2 regions of the Streptomyces sp. NPDC003379 genome follow, and region 2 is predicted to be linked to the other one. Evidence: predicted binding sites of a transcription regulator. Region 2 holds the regulator's gene; the other holds the start of a gene.
The links. The regulator HrcA, encoded in region 2, represses chaperone genes, less so after heat shock. The targets are predictions, from matches to a motif close to TTNGCACTCNGNNNNNCNGAGTGCNAA.
Positions count from the first base shown of each region.

Region 1 (9,711 bases), on a different contig from region 2:
CTACCTGATCACGCAGGCCAAGGACAAGGCCGAGGCGATCGAGTGGACGAGGCGGTTCCTCAAGACCCACGAGGACTACTGGACGGTCACCGCGGAGGTGCGGGAGATCATAGGCGGCTGACCGGGGCCTGTCCGGGGCCTGTCCGGGGCCTGACCGGGGCCCGGCAGTCCTGAGCCGAGTCTTTGCGGAGGCGGCGCCGGGGTGCTCTGATGGGTGGCCGTGAGCCACCGTCCGGAGCACCCCCGCCCCGCCACGCAGGATCCCGTGGAGACCGTCTTCCGCATGGAGGCGCCGCGCATCATCGCCGGCGTCGCGCGGATCGTACGAGACGTCGGCATCGCCGAGGAGCTGGCGCAGGACGCCCTGGTGGCGGCCCTTGAACAGTGGCCCGAGCGGGGGGTCCCCGACAACCCCGGCGCCTGGCTCATGGCCACCGCCAAGCACCGCGCCATCGACCTGGTGCGCCGACGGGAGCGCTACGCGCGCAAGCTGGCCGAGGTCGGCCGCGACCTGGAGAGCGCGCCGCCGCACCTCGACGAGCCCGCCGACCCCGACGCCATCGACGACGACCTGCTCCGCCTCGTCTTCACCGCCTGCCACCCCGTGCTCTCCGCCGAGGCCCGCGTGGCGCTCACCCTGCGCCTGCTCGGCGGCCTGACGACCGCGGAGATCGCCCGCGCGGTGCTCGCCCCGGAGGCGACGGTCTCCCAGCGCGTCGTGCGGGCCAAGCGCACGCTCGCCGCCAAGGCCGTCGCCTTCGAGGTCCCCTACGGCCCCGACCGCGACGCCCGCCTCGGCTCGGTCCTCGAAGTCATCTACCTCATCTTCAACGAGGGGTACGCGGCGACGGCCGGCGACGACTGGCTGCGCCCCGCGCTGTGCGAGGACGCCCTGCGGCTGGCCAGGGTCCTCGCCGGGCTCATGCCCAAGGAGTCCGAGGTGCACGGCCTGGCCGCCCTGCTGGAGCTCCAGGCGTCCCACGCGGCGGCGCGCACCGGCCCGTCCGGCGAGCCGGTGCTCCTCAGGGACCAGAGCCGGGCCCGCTGGAACCAGATGCTGATCCGGCGCGGCTTCACCGCCCTGGCCCGGGCGCGGGCGACGGCGGCCTCGGGGGCTCTCGGGCCGTACGCGCTGCAGGCCGCGATCGCCGCGTGTCACGCCCACGCGCATACGTACGAGGAGACCGACTGGCGGCAGATCGCCGCCCTGTACGGCCTGCTCGCCGCCCGCGCCCCGTCCCCGGTGGTCGAACTGAACCGCGCCGTCGCGGTCTCCATGGCGGAAGGGCCGGGGGCGGGCCTCGCCCTGGTCGACGCGCTCACCGCGGAACCGGCCCTGCGCCGCTATCACTTGCTGCCCAGCGTGCGGGGGGACCTCCTCGAACGGCTCGGGCGGTCCGCGGAGGCGCGGGCGGAGTTCGAGCGGGCGGCGGCGTTCGCTCGCAATGAGCGGGAGCGGCAGTTGTTGCTGGGGCGGGCGAAGGAGTGCGGGTAGGGCTCCGCCCGGGGTTCCTGGCCAGGCGCCGCCCCTGTGGCGTGCCGTCTCGGGGCTCCGCCCCGGACCCCGCTCCTCAAGCGCCGGAGGGGCTGAAACTGACCGGCTGTCCGATCAGCAAACGCCGGAGGGGTTGAAACTCACCGGCTGTCCGATCAGCATCGTCGGCGCCCCCGCCACCCGCGTCAGGAACACCGTCGCCGCGTTCTTGCCCTGTGGCTTCACCTTGCGGCGCAGTTCCTCCGGTTCCACCGCCGAGCCTCGCTTCTTCACCGTCAGGATCCCGACGCCCCGCTCCCGCAGCAGCGCTTTCAGCTTCTTCACGCCGAAGGGGAGCTGGTCGGTGATCTCGTACGCCACCGCGTAGGGCGTCGCCCGCAGCACGTCGGAGGTGACGTACGCGATGGTCTCGTCGATCAGTCCGCCGTCGACCCGGGCCGCGACCTCGGCGACCAGGTGCGCGCGGATGACGGCGCCGTCCGGCTCGTACAGGTACCGCCCCACAGGCCGCACCCGGGGGTCGGGCAGCATCGCGTCGAGCGAGCTCCACAGGGAGACGTTCCGGGGCAGGAGCGTCGCGCGGTGCGAGGCGGGGGAGCCCGTGCCGAACCACAGCACGGCCTCCTTCACGTCGCCGCCGTCCGAGATCCACTCGGCCTCGGCCTCGGCGGGGACCGCCTCGTGCGGGATGCCGGGGGCGATCTTCAGCGCGGCGCGCGGGGCCTTGAGGGCCGCCTCGACCGCCCAGGACAGGGGCGGGGAGTAGGACTCGGGGTCGAAGATGCGGCCGCGCTTGGAGGAGCGCCGCGCCGGGTCCACGAAGACGGCGTCGTACGCCGATGTGTCGACGTCCGTGACATCGGCCTCCCGGACCTCGATCAGGTCGGCGAGGCCGAGCGCCTGGGCGTTGGCGCGGGCGACCGCGCAGGTCAGCGGAGACCGGTCGACGGCGAGCACGGAGATCCCGGCCCGCGCGAGGGCGATCGCGTCGCCGCCGATGCCGCAGCAGAGGTCGGCGAGGGAGCGCACTCCCAGCGCCTTGAAGCGCTCGGCGCGGTGCGTGGCGACGGAGGCGCGGGTGGACTGCTCGACCCCGTTCGGCGTGAAGAACATCCGGGCCGCGTCCTCGGCGCCGAACTTCGCCGCGGCCCGGCGGCGCAGATGCGCCTGGGCGAGGGCGGCCGAGACCAGCGGCGCCGGGTGGTCGCGGCGCAGCCGGGTGGCGGCGGCGAGCTCCTGCGCGGGTTCGACGTCCCGCACCTCGTCGAGCAGGGCCCGGCCCTCGGTGGTGAGCAGGGCGGAGAAGGCGGCGAGGGCGTCGGGGGTGTCCGGGGCGCTGGGCGTGTTCGGGTCGTTCACCTGCCCCATTGTGGGCCAGTCGGTGGATGGTGCGCGGCCGGTGGCGGTGTCGGCCCCTGGGCAGGGGCGTGAGCTGGGAGGATCCGGCGCCATGCAACTAGTACGACAAAACGAGGAATCCACCGTAGGACGGAAGAATCGGACACGTTTCGTGGCGGCGGCGCTGACCGTCACGGCGATCGCCCCGGGCTGCGCATACGAGGGCGTCCCCGGGGGTGGTCCCGGGGGCGGCCCCGACGCCGTGAAGCCGGTCCATGGCCAGCAGCGCCTCCAGGACCCGCCCGCCCGCGCCCTCGACTCCTACGCCCAGCAGCTCGCCGCCGCCCGGGCCGCACGCGTCACGGCCGCCAAGCGCTGGGGCCTCGCCAGGACGCCGCTGGCCGCGCCCGCCCCGCCCGCGACCAAGCCGAAGATCAAGACTCGCAAGGGCTTCCAGGTCAAGGGCCATGCCAAGCTGCCGCCGGTCTTCACGACGATCCCGACCAAGCGGAAGGTCGTCTTCCTGACCATCGACGACGGCGCCGAGAAGGACCCGGCGCTGCTGAGAATGATGAGCGATCTGAAGATCCCGTACACGGCCTTCCTCAGCAACTACCTGGTCAAGGAGGACTACCGCTACTTCAGGAAGATGCGGGACCGCGGTGTCTCCCTGAACAACCACACCCTCAACCACCGCTACATGCCCGGACTCTCGTACGGGCGTCAGCTCCGCGAGATCTGCGGCATGCAGGACGTCATCGAGAAGCGCTACGGCAAGCGGCCCGAACTCTTCCGGCCGCCGTACGGCAACTACAACAAGAACACGCTGCGCGCCGCCAAGGCCTGCGGCATCAAGGCGGTGCCGCTGTGGGCCTCGGAGGCATTCCCCGACCGCATGGAGTGGCGCGAGTGGGACCGCGACCTGCACCCCGGCGACATCATCCTCACCCACTTCCGGGGCCGCGAGGACTGGAAGGGCACCATGCCCGACATGGTCCGCCGCGTCATGAAGACGGTCACGGACAAGGGTTACGCGGTGGCCAGGCTGGAGGACTACCTGTGACCCGGCGGGCGCGAGCGCGCCGCCGCCTCCTCGCGGGGGCACTCCTGTGCGGAGTACTCGCGCCCGCGCTGCTGACGTCTTGCGCGGAATCGGTCGACCCGATCGAACGGCTGGGCCGCAAAGCGGCGGAGAAGCTGCCTCGCAAGGAAGAACCCGCCTGTGGGCAGGTGTTCCGCGTGGCGGACGCGGGGCAACGGGAAACGAGGTGGCCACGCGCTGCCGAGACGTCTCCGAAGGAACCTCTGCCCAGGAAAAGTCGTTGCCCAGGCAAGGCCAGTGCCCCGCCCGCCCCGCCGAGGGGCACCCCAATTCCGTAAAGCCCGACGCAGCCGATTGGCACTCCGCTTGACCGAGTGCTAATCGCCGTCCTAGTCTCGCTTCTGGCACTCCCCGTTGGAGAGTGCCAACAGCGACGGGCAGGTCCGGCACCCGCGACGACGGATCCACCTGGTCGCCACTCCTAAGACTGTTAACCCCGTGAGATCTCCGAAGGGGGAGACCGGAACGTGACGACCACCAGCTCCAAGGTTGCCATCAAGCCGCTCGAGGACCGCATTGTGGTCCAGCCGCTCGACGCCGAGCAGACCACGGCCTCCGGCCTGGTCATTCCGGACACCGCCAAGGAGAAGCCCCAGGAGGGCGTCGTCCTGGCCGTGGGCCCGGGCCGCTTCGAGAACGGCGAGCGCCTGCCGCTCGACGTGAAGACCGGCGACATCGTGCTGTACAGCAAGTACGGCGGCACCGAGGTGAAGTACAACGGCGAGGAGTACCTCGTCCTCTCGGCTCGCGACGTGCTCGCGATCGTCGAGAAGTAACCACTTCACCAGCAGAATTGCTTTGAGCTGCGCCCCTGGTCACCCCGCTGATTGCCGGGCGGCGAGGGGCGTGGTTCGTTCACCCGAGTTTTCGAGAGGGCTGAATCGCTCCCATGGCGAAGATCCTGAAGTTCGACGAGGACGCCCGTCGCGCCCTTGAGCGCGGCGTCAACAAGCTTGCCGACACGGTCAAGGTGACGATCGGCCCCCGCGGCCGCAACGTCGTCATCGACAAGAAGTTCGGCGCCCCCACCATCACCAACGACGGTGTCACCATCGCCCGTGAGGTCGAGGTCGAGGACCCGTACGAGAACCTCGGCGCCCAGCTGGTGAAGGAGGTGGCGACCAAGACCAACGACATCGCTGGTGACGGCACCACCACCGCCACCGTGCTCGCCCAGGCCCTGGTCAAGGAAGGCCTGCGCAACGTAGCCGCCGGCGCCTCCCCGGCCGCCCTGAAGAAGGGCATCGACGCCGCCGTCGCGGCCGTCTCCGAGGAGCTCCTCGCCACCGCCCGTCCGATTGACGACAAGGCCGACATCGCGGCCGTCGCCGGTCTGTCCGCCCAGGACCCGCAGGTCGGCGAGCTCATCGCCGAGGCGATGGACAAGGTCGGCAAGGACGGTGTCATCACCGTCGAGGAGTCCAACACCTTCGGCCTCGAGCTCGACTTCACCGAGGGCATGGCCTTCGACAAGGGCTACCTGTCGCCGTACATGGTCTCCGACCAGGAGCGTATGGAGGCCGTCCTCGACGACCCGTACATCCTGATCCACCAGGGCAAGATCTCCTCCATCCAGGACCTCCTGCCGCTGCTCGAGAAGGTCATCCAGGCCAACTCCTCGAAGCCGCTCCTGATCATCGCCGAGGACGTCGAGGGCGAGGCCCTGTCGACCCTGGTCGTGAACAAGATCCGCGGCACCTTCAACGCCGTCGCGGTGAAGGCCCCCGGCTTCGGCGACCGCCGCAAGGCGATGCTCGGCGACATGGCCACCCTCACCGGTGCGACCGTCATCGCCGAGGAGGTCGGCCTCAAGATCGACCAGGTCGGTCTCGACGTGCTCGGCACCGCCCGCCGCGTCACCATCACCAAGGACGACACCACGATCGTCGACGGCGGCGGCAACAAGGCCGACGTCGAGGGCCGCGTCAACCAGATCAAGGCCGAGATCGACGCCACGGACTCCGACTGGGACCGCGAGAAGCTCCAGGAGCGCCTCGCGAAGCTGGCCGGCGGCGTGTGCGTGATCAAGGTCGGCGCCGCCACCGAGGTGGAGCTGAAGGAGAAGAAGCACCGTCTGGAGGACGCCATCTCCGCGACCCGCGCCGCGGTCGAGGAGGGCATCGTCTCCGGTGGTGGCTCCGCGCTCGTCCACGCCGTGAAGGTCCTGGAGGGCAACCTCGGCAAGACCGGCGACGAGGCCACCGGTGTGGCCGTCGTCCGCCGCGCCGCCGTCGAGCCGCTGCGCTGGATCGCCGAGAACGCCGGCCTGGAGGGTTACGTCATCACCTCCAAGGTCGCCGAGCTCGACAAGAACTTCGGCTTCAACGCCGCGACCGGCGAGTACGGCGACCTGGTCAAGGCCGGCGTCATCGACCCGGTCAAGGTCACGCGCTCCGCGCTGGAGAACGCCGCGTCGATCGCTTCCCTGCTGCTGACGACCGAGACGCTGGTCGTCGAGAAGCCGGCGGACGACGAGGCCGACGCCGGGCACGGCCACGGCCACGGTCACTCGCACTGACCGCTGCGCTCGGCTTGAACGGTGACTGAGGCCCGGCTCTCCTTTCGGGGAGCCGGGCCTCAGTGCTTTCCGGCTTCGCGGCTGCCGGGCCCCGTCAGGGGCGCGGGGAGCTGCGCGACCAGCCGAGAACCGGCCCGCACCCGGCAACGACAGAGCAACCCGGCAGACGCGACCCGCCCCCCGCTCAAGCCTTATTGCGGGCCGTACTTGCGGCCCGTGCGGGACGTGACGCCACCCAGCAGCGCCCTCGGCGTCACCTTCACCATGCCCATCAGCGCCTTGTACCGCGGATCCGGCACCGACACGGTCTTGCCCCGCGCCAAGTCGACCAGCGCCGTCGCGACCAGCTTGTCCGCGTCGAGCCACAGCCAGTTGGGGATGTTCGACGTTCCCATCCCGGCGCGCTCGTGGAACTCCGTACGGACGAAGCCGGGGCAGAGCGCCATCAGCCGCACCCCGCTGCCCGCCAGGTCCTTCGCCGCGCCCTGGGTGAACTGCACGACCCACGCCTTCGACGCGCCGTACGTCCCGCGCGGCACGAACGCGGCCACCGAGGCGACGTTCACCACCCCGCCCCGGCCGCGCTCCCGCATGGACTCCGTCGCCGCCGACGTCAGCCGGAGCACCGCCTCGCAGTGCACCTTGAGCATGGTCAGCTCATCGCGCAGCGAGACCTCCAGGTACCGGCCCTTGTTGCCGAACCCGGCGTTGTTGATCAGCAGGTCGACGGGGTCCCTGCGGTTCGAGAGCCGCTTCTCGACGGCTTCGATGCCGTCGTCCGTCGAGAGGTCCGCCGTGAGCACCTCCGCCTCGATGCCGTGCCGGTCGTGCAGCTCGGTCGCCTGCTCGCGCAGCCGCTTGGTGTCGCGCGCCACGAGGACGAGGTTGTGGCCGCCACCGGCGAGGCGTCGCGCGAAGGCGGCGCCGATGCCGGCGGTTGATCCCGTAATCAGAGCCGTAGTCATGGCCCAAGGCTAGTGAGATCCGGCCACGGCCGTAATCGCGCGTATGCCGCGCCCCTGGGTCACGAGGCTCCCGCGCACGCCACGCCCCCGGGTCACGAGGCTCGCGCGCCGTACTGCGCCACGTACGTGCGCGCCCGCTCGGCCGTCTCGGGATGCAGCGCCTCGCCCGCGGCGAGCAGCCGCGGCAGCAGCTCCTGCTCCGTCGTGATGGCCCGGAACTGGAAGCCGACGGTGACCTCGTGCTCAGGTCGGTGCACGATCTCGATGGCGTCCCCGGCCCGGATCTCACCGGGCTCGATCACCCGCAGATAGGCCCCCGGAGCGCCTTCCCGAGTGAACCGCTTCACCCACCCCTTCTCGCCGAGGTGCCCCTGGAACGTACGGCAGGGGATGCGCCCGCTCGTCACTTCGAGCACCAGATCGGGGCCGATTTGCCAGCGCTCGCCTATCTTCGCGCCGTTCACGTCCAGCCCGGACGTCGTGAGGTTCTCGCCGAAGGAGCCGTCCGCCAGGGACCGTCCGAGCATGCGCTCCCACGCGTCGAGGTCCTCGCGGGCGAAGGCGTACACCGCCTGGTCGTCACCGCCGTGATGGCGCATGTCGCAGACCTCGTCACCGGCGAGCCCGCTGCCGCCGACGCCCTTCGCGCCCGGCGCGGCCACCCGGACCGGCCCCGGCGCCGGGCGCTTGTCGATGGCGGTGCCGCCGGAGGGGGCGTCGGTGTAGTCGACGGCGCGGTAGCGGCCCAGATTCACAGAGAGAAGCTTCATGACCCGGCAGGGTATGCGGGCGCCACTCAAAGGCGCCATACGATATTTCGCACCACGTCCAAGGCTCGCTTATGCTCGAAGGATGATCGAGGCCCGTCATCTCCGTGTCCTGCGCGCCGTGGCCGCCACCGGCTCCTTCTCGGCCGCGGCCCGCGAGCTCGGCTGTACCCAGCCCGCCGTCAGCCAGCAGATGAAGGCCCTCGAATCCTCCACGGGCACGCCGCTGCTGATCCGCACCGGCCGCGAGATGCGCCTGACGCAGGCGGGCGAGGCCCTGGTCCGGCACGCCGCGGGCATCCTCGCCGGGCTCACCGCCGCGGAGGAGGAGGTCGCCGCGATCGCGGGGCTGCGCGCGGGCCGGGTCCGGCTCGTCTCCTTCCCGAGCGGCAGCTCGACTCTGGTCCCCGGCGCCCTCGCGGCGCTGCGCGCGGCCCACCCCGGCACGCGCGTCTCGCTCGTGGAGGCCGAGCCGCCGCGCTCGGTGGAGATGCTGCGGGAGGGCGACTGCGACGTGGCGCTGGCGTTCCGGTACGAGGGGCGGCGCGAGGCCGAGGAGTGGGACGACCTCGTCGTACGCCCGTTGCTCGCGGACCGGCTCGTCGGCCTCGTGCCCGAGGGGCACCGGCTTGCCGGGGCGGACGCGGTCACCATCGGGGAGTTCGCCGACGAGCCGTGGATCGCGGGCTGCCCGCGCTGCCGCAGGCAGTTGGTGGAGGTCTGCGAGGTCGCGGGCTTCGTGCCCCGGATCGACTTCGCCACCGACGACTATCCGGCGGTGATCGGCCTGGTGGGCGCCGGCCTGGGAGTGGCGGTGCTGCCCGAACTGGCGATCGAGTCAGTGCGCCCGAGGGGTGCACGCACAGTGACGGTGGAGCCGGTGGTGCGGCGGGAGATCGTCGCGCTCACGCTGCCGGACCTGGCGCAGGTGCCGGCCGTCGCCGCCACGCTGGACCACCTCGCGCGGGCCGCGGCCCGCTGACGGGCAGACGTTCCTGAAGAAACGTTCCTTCAGTGGTGTGGCGCGGTCCCGCCCGCCGACGCGGACGCCGTGACCAGGCGGTTGCGCGCCCGCCCCATGAGTTCCTCGCGCTCGTCCTCGGTCAGCCCGCCCCACACGCCGTACGGCTCGCGCACCGCGAGCGCGTGAGCGGCGCACTCCGCGCGTACCGGGCACCGCATGCAGACCTCCTTGGCGGAGTTCTCTCGCGCGCTGCGCGCCGCGCCCCGCTCACCCTCCGGATGGAAGAAGAGTGAGCTGTCGACCCCGCGGCAGGCCGCGAGGAGCTGCCAGTCCCACAGGTCCGCGTTCGGTCCGGGAAGGCGGGAGAAGTCTGCCATTACTGGTCCCCTTGAAGCCGTTCTGAGGCGGATACGGTGCCCATGACCGTCATCACGGTACATCTACTGTCTAAGGAGATGAAAATATGACTCATTGCGAATCTAGCCATAGACACCGTGAAATGGGAAGAAAAGCCGCTAAATGGGGCATGGCTTGTGATGAAACGTTGAGGGTGTACCGCGCG
Region 1 is NZ_JBSFRK010000007.1:19,057-28,767, forward strand. Features, by position in the region: gene ACWDVB_RS08500 (YciI family protein) at 1-121, shown strand, start outside; gene ACWDVB_RS08505 (RNA polymerase sigma factor) at 284-1,495, shown strand; gene ACWDVB_RS08510 (class I SAM-dependent methyltransferase) at 1,610-2,863, opposite strand; gene ACWDVB_RS08515 (polysaccharide deacetylase family protein) at 2,946-3,896, shown strand; gene groES (co-chaperone GroES) at 4,403-4,711, shown strand; gene groL (chaperonin GroEL) at 4,825-6,453, shown strand; gene ACWDVB_RS08530 (SDR family NAD(P)-dependent oxidoreductase) at 6,645-7,418, opposite strand; gene ACWDVB_RS08535 (MOSC domain-containing protein) at 7,511-8,188, opposite strand; gene ACWDVB_RS08540 (LysR family transcriptional regulator) at 8,271-9,167, shown strand; gene ACWDVB_RS08545 (WhiB family transcriptional regulator) at 9,197-9,526, opposite strand.
Region 1: a site for HrcA is predicted at 4,230-4,256, ahead of groES (co-chaperone GroES). Genes of this name have one in related genera too.

Region 2 (9,711 bases):
GAGGCGGTACGGCTTCGCGCCGGCTTCGGCGAAGGCCGCCGACTCGTCCGGGGAGACGCCCCCTTCGGGCCCGACCACCAGCACGATGTGCCCGGCGGCGGGAAGGTCCGCCGTGGCCAGCGGCTCGCTGCCCTCCTCGTGCAGGACGGCCGCGAAGTCGGCGCCCGCGAGCAGGGCCGCGACCTGCTTGGTCGACGCCGCGTCGGCCACCTCGGGGAAGCGCACCCGGCGCGACTGCTTGCCCGCCTCGCGCGCGGTGGCCCGCCACTTGGCCAGCGCCTTGAGGCCGCGCTCGCCCTTCCACTGCGTGATGCAGCGCGAGGCGGCCCACGGCACGACCGCGTCGACGCCGGTCTCCGTCATGGTCTCGACGGCGAGTTCACCGCGGTCACCCTTGGGCAGCGCCTGGACGACGGTGATCCGCGGCTCCTCCTCGGGCTCCTCGGCCACGGAGTCCATGTGCACGACGAGCCGGTCCTTGCCCTCGGTGTCCACGACCACGCACTCCGCCCACCGCCCGGCGCCGTCGGTCAGGACGACGTCCTCACCGGCGTGCAGCCGCTTCACGGAGACGGCGTGCCGCCCTTCGGGGCCGTCGAGTACGTAGCGTCCGCCGGCACCCGCGTCGAAGTGCTCGACGACGAAGACGGGGGCGGTCACGCGGCGCCCCTCTGCGTCAACGCGCCCTTGGCCTCGGCGAGTTCGGACGCGAGGACCTCCACGAGCTGCCCGGCGGGCAGCTCCCTTGCGAGCCGGTGGCCCTGCCCGGCCCAGAGCGCCATGCCCTGCGCGTCACCGGCCTTAGCGGCGGCCTTGCGCAGACCGCTGGTCAGGTGGTGCACCTGGGGGTAGGCGGCGGGCGCGTACGGGCCGTGCTCGCGCATGAAGCGGTTGACGAGGCCGCGCGCGGGCCGCCCGGAGAACGCCCGGGTCAGCTCGGTCCGCACGAACAGCGGATTGGTCATGGCCTGCTTGTGCAGGGCGTTGGCGCCCGACTCCGGGGCGACCAGGAACGCCGTGCCGAGCTGCGCGGCGTCCGCGCCCGCCGCGAGCACCGCGGCGATCTGCGCGCCGCGCATCAGGCCGCCCGTGGCGAGGAGGGGGATCCGCACGGCCTCGCGGACCTGCGTGACGAGGGAGAGCAGCCCGATCCCGGCGCCGTCTGCCTCGGGGTTGTCGCGGTGGGTGCCCTGGTGTCCGCCCGCCTCGACGCCCTGTACGCACACGGCGTCGGCGCCTGACCACTGGGCGGTCTGCGCCTCCTCCGGCGTGGTGACGGTGACGACGGTGAGGGTGCCGACGCGCGCGAAGGAGTCCAGGACCTCGCGGGTGGGGCACCCGAAGGTGAAGGAGACGACCGGCACCGGGTCGTCGACCAGGATCGCCAGCTTGGCGTCGTATCCGTCGTCGCGCCCACTGTCCGGGTCGCCGAGCTGAGTCTCGTACCAGGCCGCCTCACCGGCGAGCTGGCTGCGGTACACCTCGACGGCGGCGGCGTCCGCGGTGTCGGGCTGCGGCATGAACAGATTGACGCCGAAGGGCCGCGAGGTCAGTCCCCGCACCTGCTTGATCTCCTGGTACATCCCGTCGGCGGTCTTGTACCCGGCGGCGAGAAATCCCAGACCACCGGCGTCGGAGACGGCCGCGGCCAACTGCGGACAGGAGGCACCGCCCGCCATGGGGGCCTGCACGATCGGATGGCGGCAGAGATCGGTCAGCACGGAGGACATAACGGCATCGTGCCACGCCCGGCTCGGGCAACCGAATCGCACCCCACGGAGGCTCGGGGAAGCCCCGTAAGGGGCGCGGGGAACGGCGCGAGCAACCCAAGACAACCCGCAGGGACAGACAACAAAGCGCCCCCGGCACGGGGTAACCCGCTACCGGGGGCACAGAGCCACTGCCCAAGGCGCTACCGCCCGTTGAACGCGTCCTTGAGGCGAGAGAACAACCCCTGCTGCCCCGGCTGGAACTGCCCCGTGGGCCGCTCCTCCCCGCGCAGCGCCGAAAGCTCCCGCAGCACCCGCTCCTGCTCGGCGTCGAGCTTCGTCGGCGTGAGGACCTCGACGTGCACGATGAGGTCACCGCGCCCGCCGCCCCGCAGATGCGTGATGCCGCGGCCGTGCAGCGGCACCGACTGACCGGACTGCGTGCCCGGCCGGATGTCGATCTCCTCCAGGCCGTCCAGCGTCTCCAGCGGCACCTTCGTGCCGAGGGCCGCCGCCGTCATCGGAATGGTGACGGTGCAGTGCAGATCGTCGCCGCGCCGCTGGAAGACGGCGTGCGGCAACTCATGGATCTCCACATACAGGTCACCGGCGGGGCCGCCACCGGGGCCGACCTCGCCTTCACCGGCGAGCTGGATCCTGGTCCCGTTGTCGACACCTGCGGGGATCTTCACGGTCAGGGTCCGGCGCGACCGGATCCGTCCGTCGCCCGCGCACTCGGGGCAGGGCGTCGGGACGACGGTCCCGAACCCCTGACACTGCGGGCACGGCCGCGAGGTCATGACCTGGCCGAGGAAGGACCGCGTGACCTGCGACACCTCACCGCGACCGCGGCACATGTCACACGTCTGGGCCGAGGTCCCCGGCGCGGCACCCTCACCGCTACAGGTCGTACACACCACGGCGGTGTCGACCTGGATGTCCTTGGTGGTCCCGAAGGCGGCCTCGTCGAGGTCGATCTCCAGCCGGATCATGGCGTCCTGGCCACGGCGCGTGCGCGACCGGGGGCCACGCTGCGACGCCGTCCCGAAGAACGCGTCCATGATGTCGGAGAAGTTGCCGAAGCCACCGGCGCCGAAGCCACCCGCGCCTCCGCCGCCGCCCGCCTGGGACAGCGGGTCGCCGCCGAGGTCGTAGACCTGCTTCTTCTGCGGGTCCGACAACACCTCGTAGGCGGCGTTGATCTCCTTGAAGCGCTCCTGAGTCTTCGGATCCGGATTCACGTCCGGGTGAAGCTCACGGGCCAGCCTGCGGAAGGCCTTCTTGATCTCGTCCTGGGAAGCGTCGCGGCGCACGCCGAGTACGGCGTAGTAGTCCGTGGCCACTTACGACTCCGCCAGGATCTGTCCGACGTAACGTGCCACTGCGCGTACTGCTCCCATCGTTCCCGGATAGTCCATGCGGGTCGGTCCGACCACGCCTAGTTTCGCGACTGCCTCGCTGCCCGAACCGTAGCCGACCGAGACCACGGAAGTGGAGCTGAGGCCCTCATGGGCGTTCTCATGACCGATCCGTACGGCCATGCCCGAATCCTGCACCTCGCCGAGCAGCTTGAGGAGCACGACCTGCTCCTCAAGGGCTTCCAGCACGGGGCGGATCGTGAGGGGAAAGTCATGTCCGAAGCGGGTGAGATTGGCGGTTCCGCCGATCATCAGCCGCTCCTCGGTCTCCTCGACAAGTGTTTCGAGGAGGGTGGACAGGACCGTCGCGACAGTGCCGCGGTCCTCGGCCTCGAAGGCCTCGGTCAGGTCCTGCACCAGCTGCGGCACGTCCGCGAAGCGGCGGCCCGCGACCCTGCTGTTGAGCCGCGCCCGCAGATCGGCGAGCGACGTCTCCCCGAAGGGCGCCGGACAGTCGATCATGCGCTGCTCGACCCGGCCGGTGTCGGTGATCAGTACGAGCATCAAGCGCGCCGGAGCGAGGGACAGCAACTCCACATGACGCACGGTCGAACGCGTCAGCGAGGGGTACTGCACGACGGCGACCTGCCGGGTCAGCTGCGCGAGCAGCCGCACCGTACGCCCCACCACGTCGTCGAGGTCGACGGCGCCGTCGAGGAAATTCTGGATGGCGCGGCGCTCGGGGGCGGTCATCGGCTTGACGCCCGCGAGCTTGTCGACGAACAGCCGATAACCCTTGTCCGTCGGGATGCGCCCCGCGCTGGTGTGAGGCTGGGCGATGAACCCTTCCTCCTCCAGCGCCGCCATGTCGTTGCGCACCGTGGCCGGGGAGACGCCGAGGCTGTGCCGCTCCGTGAGCGCCTTGGAGCCGACGGGCTCCTCCGTCCCGACATAGTCGTGGACGATGGCGCGCAGCACTTCGAGCCTGCGTTCACTGAGCATCGCGCACACCTCCAGCCGTCATCCGTCGCGGTGAGTCCCCTGCCTGGCACTCAACGTGGGCGAGTGCCAGCCTGTCAAAAAGTCAGTGTACGGCCGTGAGGTACGGACCCGGCAAGGCCGGTCCGCTCTCGGTCTGCTCTCGGTGTGCTCTCGGTCCGCTCTCGTTCTGCTGAGGGGTATCGCAGCGGCTAGCGTCACCGTATGGATGTGGAGCCGACATGGGAAGCGGCCGGCTGGGAGCGACTCGCGCCGCGTGTGGGGCGGTGCCGCCTGCCGGTGTGGGACTGCACCGCGGGGCTCGTCGTCGGGGACGACGCGGCCCTGATGATCGAGGCCGGGTCGGGCCTGGCGGAGGGCGCGGCGCTGCGGACGCGGGCGAGGGACCTTCTCGGCGGGGGCCGCCGCGTGACGCATCTCGCTCTGACGCATCCGCACTTCGACCACGTACTGGGAGCGGCGGCCTTCGCGGGCGTGGAGGTGTACGGCGCGGTCGGCATCGACACGGTCTTCGCCAAGGGCGGCGACGAGCTGCGCGCGGACGCGGTGCGGCACGGCGCGGACCCGGCGGCCGCCGCGGAAGCGGCCGACCTGCTGGTGCGCCCGCACCACCTGGTGTGCGGGGAGTGGACGCTGGACCTCGGCGGCGGTGTCCAGGTGCTCCTCGCGAACGTCGGCCCGGGCCACTCGGGCCACGACCTGGCGGTCCTGGTGCCCGCCGCCGCCGGTGACGGGCGGGAGATCGTCTTCTGCGGCGACCTGGTCGAGGAGTCGGGCGAACCGCAGGCCGGTCCGGACGCCGTGCCCGGGCAGTGGCCGGCGGCGCTTGACCGGCTCCTCGGCCTCGGCGGCGAGGACGCGCTGTACGTGCCGGGGCACGGTGCGGTGGTCGATGCGGCTTTTGTCCGTGCGCAGCGGGCTGCGTTGGCGGCCCGTTTCGGCGTGTCGTGACGGACGCCCCGCGTCTTCTTCCTATCGTTGGCAGGATGCGCCAGTACTCCGCCGATCTCACCCCGCCCTGGAAGAAGCCGAAGCCCGTACCGGAGGTGGCGGCCGACGCCGGCCTCGTGGTCGAGGAGCTGGGCACCGGTTTCTGCGGGGCGGTGATCCGCTGCGAGAAGACGGCGCAGGGCCCGACGGTGACGCTGGAGGACCGCTTCGGCAAGCACCGTGTCTTTCCTATGGAGCCGCGGGGTTTCCTGCTGGAAGGCAGGACGGTCACTCTCGTACGCCCGGCCGCCGACTCGGCTCCTCCTGTACGTCCTTCCCGCACCGCGTCCGGCTCGGTGGCCGTCCCCGGAGCGCGGGCCAGGGTCGCCCGCGCCGGACGCATCTACGTCGAGGGACGCCACGACGCGGAGCTGGTCGAGCGGGTCTGGGGCGACGACCTGCGCATCGAAGGCGTCGTCGTCGAGTACCTGGAGGGCATCGACGACCTGCCCGCGATCGTCGCGGAGTTCTCCCCCGGCCCCGACGCGCGGCTCGGCGTCCTGGTGGACCACCTCGTCCCCGGCTCCAAGGAGTCCCGCATCGCGGCGCAGGTCACCGGCGCGCACGCCCTGGTGGTCGGCCACCCCTACATCGACGTGTGGGAGGCGGTGAAGCCGGCCTCGGTGGGCATCGAGGCGTGGCCCCGGGTGCCGCGGGGGCGGGACTGGAAGACGGGGGTGTGCGAGGCGCTGGGGTGGCCGGTGAACACGGGGGCGGCGTGGCAGCGGATCCTGGGCTCGGTGCGCAGCTACAGGGACCTGGAGCCGGCGCTGCTGGGGAGGGTGGAGGAGCTGATCGACTTCGTCACGCTTCCGCTGGCCCCTGGGCCTTGACCATCACGACCGGCCCCGCCGCTCCCCGCTCCGCGGCGGCTCCCTGCACTCCCCCGCCCCGCCGACCTCGCTCACCGCACCCCGCCGCTCCGCGGCGGCTCCCCCACCCACCCACCCGTTTACCCGGCACCATCCAGCGACGCAGCCCCGACCCCGCGCTCCCCCGCCCCGCCAACCTTCGCTGGTCCGGCAGCCACGTCAGTCGACCAAGCCCCGTACCACCGCGTCCGCCAGCAATCGCCCACGCAGCGTGAGAACCGCCCGCCCGGCCCCGTAAGGGCCGGCCTCCAGCAGGCCGTCCCCCAGCGCCTTGCGGGCGGACGCCAGCCCGGCCTCCCGTAGGAGAGACAACGGGCAGCCCTCACGGAGCCGCAGCTCAAGCAGGATCCGCTCGACCCGTCGGTCCTCCGCGGAGAGGATCTCCCGCCCGGCTCCTGGCGACCTGCCGGAGGAAAGCGCGGCCGCGTACGCCCCGGGATGCTTCACGTTCCACCACCGCACGCCCCCGGCATGGCTGTGCGCCCCGGGCCCGGCGCCCCACCAGTCGGCGCCCCGCCAGTACAGCTCGTTGTGCAGGCACCGGCCCGCCTCGGACGTGGCCCAGTTGGACACCTCGTACCACTCGAAGCCCGCGCCGCCCAGCACCTCGTCGGCGATCAGGTACCGGTCCGCGTGGACGTCGTCGTCCGTCATCGGGACCTCCCCGCGCCGGATCCGCCGCGCCAGCTGCGTGCCCTCCTCGACGATCAGCGCGTACGCACTGATGTGATCGGGCCCGGCCCCGAGCGCCGCGTCCAGCGTGGCCCGCCAGTCCTCGTCCGTCTCCCCGGGCGTGCCGTAGATGAGGTCGAGGTTCACGTGGTCGAACCCGGCCGCCCGCGCCTCGGCGACGCACGCCTCGGGCCGCCCGGGCGTATGCGTACGGTCGAGGACCTTCAGTACGTGCTGCTTCGCGCTCTGCATTCCGAAGGAGACCCGGTTGAATCCGCCCTCCCGCAGCTCAGCCAGGTAAGCGGCATCGACCGACTCCGGGTTCGCCTCGGTCGTGATCTCCGCGTCGTCCGCGAGCCCGAACTCGTCCCGCACGGCCGCCAGCATCCGCACGAGGTCCCCCGCGGCGAGCAGCGTCGGCGTACCGCCCCCGACGAAGACGGTCCGCACGGGCCGCGGGTCGTCCCCGAGGACCTTCCTGGCGAGCCGCACCTCGTCGACGAGGGTGTCCGCGTAGTTGTCGCGGGAGGCGAGCACGCCGCCGGAGCCGCGCAGCTCGGTCGCGGTGTAGGTGTTGAAGTCGCAGTAGCCGCAGCGCGTGGCGCAGTACGGGACGTGCAGGTAGAAGCCGAGGGGGCGGGAGGCCGCGCCGTCCAGGGCGGACGCGGGCAGCGCCCCGTCCTCGGGCATGGGCTCACCATCGGGCAGTGCGGAAGGCATGCCTTCCATTGTCCCGCACCAGGGCGACGCCAGACGCATCACGGCGACGCCAGACGCATCACGGCGACGCCAGACGCATCACGGCGACGCCAGACGCATCACGGCGACGCCCGGCGCCCTCACCGGGCCTGCAGCACCAGCAGCGCCAGGTCGTCGTCCGGTGGCCGTTCCGAGAATTCGTGTACGAGCCTGCGGATCCGCTCCGCCACCAGGGCCGCGTCGAGGCCCGCGCAGCCGGTGAGGGCCTGGGCGAGGCCGTCGCCGTCGTCGAACTGGAGTTGTCCCGAGCGCCGCTCGGTCACGCCGTCCGTGACGCACAGGAGGGTGTCGCCGGTGCGCAGGTTGAAGCTCTCACTCGTGTACGTCTCGTCGTCGACGACCCCGAGCAGCATCTGCGGGGTCGCCGCCGCCCGTACCTCCCCCTCGGGGGAGAGCAGGAGCGGCAGCGGATGCCCGGCGCACGCGAGGGTGCAGCGCACGCCTCCTTCATACGGGATCAGCTCGCCGTAGAGGAGGGAGAGGAAGCGCGAGGTGGGTCCGTCGGGGGAGACGCCCTGGCCGCCCGCGACGGCGACGACCGCGGCCGCCGCGTCCGCCGCCTCCGTCGCGTCGTCGAGGAGCAGTTGGTTGAGGCGGTCGAGGACCTCCGCGACCTGGTAGCCCTCGCGGGCGAGCAGCCGCAGCCAGGGGCGGGCGAGGCCGATGACGACGGCGGCCTCGGGCCCCTTGCCCTGGACGTCGCCGAGCGCGAAGCACCAGCGTCCCTCGCCCGCCTGGAACACGTCGTAGAAGTCGCCGCCGGGCCCGCCCTTGTCCCGCGGCTCGTACACCAGGCCGCTCTGCACGCCGGGGATCTGGGCGACCTGGCTGGGCAGCAGTCCGCGCTGGAGGATCCGGCTGATGTTGGCCTGGCGCTGATAGCGGCGGGCCGTGCTGACGGCGAGCGCGACGCGGCGGCTGAAGTCCTCGATGAGGCCGGTGACCTCGTCGGGGAAGGGGGTCTCCCCGGCCCGGCCGCCGGCGAGGGGGTGGACGAAGCCCGCCCGGCCGATCACCAGCGTGCCGAGCGCGCGCCCGCCCGCGACCAGGCGGTACGCGAGTGCCGTGCCGGACGTCTCACCCGCCAGCGCCTCGCCGGGCCAGCGGACGGGGATGGCGCCCGTGCCCGCCGCGTCGGGCAGCTGGGGAGGGTCCTTCTCCAGGACGCGGCGCAGCTCCTCTATCCGGTGCTCGCTGGTGTGCCAGACGCGGGCGAGCCTCGCGCCCGGTGCGCCGGGGGCCGCGCGGGATGGGCCCTCCGACGCGTCGTCGAGCCAGACCGCGCACCAGTCGGCGAGCCGCGGCACGAGGAGCTGTCCGGCGAGGGCGGCCACGAGGTCCTCGTCGAACTGCCCGGCCAGCAGGTCGGACGCCTCGGCGAGGAAGCTGAGCGCGCCGCGGTTGACCCACTCCGTGTCGTGTGTGACGCGCTTGGGCAGGGGCGCGAGGATCGCGGCGGCGCTGAGGCCGCGCTGCATCGCCTGTTCGCTCGCGTACGACTCGATCTCCTGGTCGGCCTTGACTTCCTCGACGGGGAGCCGGGCCCAGACGGTCTTGGTGCCCGTGCGGTAGGTGATGCCCCAGGACTCGGAGAGGGTCGCGACGAGTTGCAGCCCTCGCCCGTACTCGGGGGTGCCGACGGGCGGTGGGCCCTGCTCGCCGCGGACGGCGCGGGAGGGGTGGTGGTCGGAGACCTCGATGACGAGGGTCTCGGTGTCCTCGCCCGGTCCGCCCTCGTCGAGGCGGCACAGCAGTTCGACGGCCGTGCCCGCGTGCACGACTGCGTTCGTGACCAACTCGCTCACCAGCAGCACCGAGTCGTCGGCGAGGCGGTCGGTGATGCCGGCCGCCGCGGGCACGGAGAGCCGGGTCCAGTCGTCGAGCGCCGCACGCACGAATCGGCGCGCGGCGGCGGGGGCGAGCGGGTTTCCGGGCAGGGATGTGCGCACCACCGCCGGTGGCCCGGGGCGGCCCCGGTCCTTGGCGGAGCCACGGAATTCGGTCTCCCGTTGCATCGGAATCGACCCCACGGTTCGGCTCGTGAGCAGTTCGGGTGAATACGCCTCAGGCGACACCGACAGAGTGACAGACTGGCCGCGCCCATAAGCACCGAGTTACCGAAGTGGGCCGCTATGAGTGATGACCGTGCTGTGCCCGCGCTCGGATCCGGCCGGATCCCGGCCCCGACGCACTCCCCCACGACCGCGGCGCCGAACCCCACCCCAGGGACCACCGCGCCGCCCGCCCAGGAGTCCGCCTCGGGGGCCGCCCCGGAGCCCGTCTCGGGGGCTGTCCCGGAGCCCGTCTCGGGGGCTGTCCCGGCGCCCGTCTCGGGGGCTGTCCCAGAGCCCG
Region 2 is NZ_JBSFRK010000015.1:148,556-158,266, reverse strand. Features, by position in the region: gene ACWDVB_RS17180 (16S rRNA (uracil(1498)-N(3))-methyltransferase) at 1-660, opposite strand, end outside; gene ACWDVB_RS17175 (nitronate monooxygenase) at 657-1,730, opposite strand; gene dnaJ (molecular chaperone DnaJ) at 1,913-3,052, opposite strand; gene hrcA (heat-inducible transcriptional repressor HrcA) at 3,053-4,069, opposite strand; gene ACWDVB_RS17160 (MBL fold metallo-hydrolase) at 4,277-5,017, shown strand; gene ACWDVB_RS17155 (DUF3097 domain-containing protein) at 5,053-5,889, shown strand; gene hemW (radical SAM family heme chaperone HemW) at 6,088-7,320, opposite strand; gene ACWDVB_RS17145 (SpoIIE family protein phosphatase) at 7,440-9,374, opposite strand.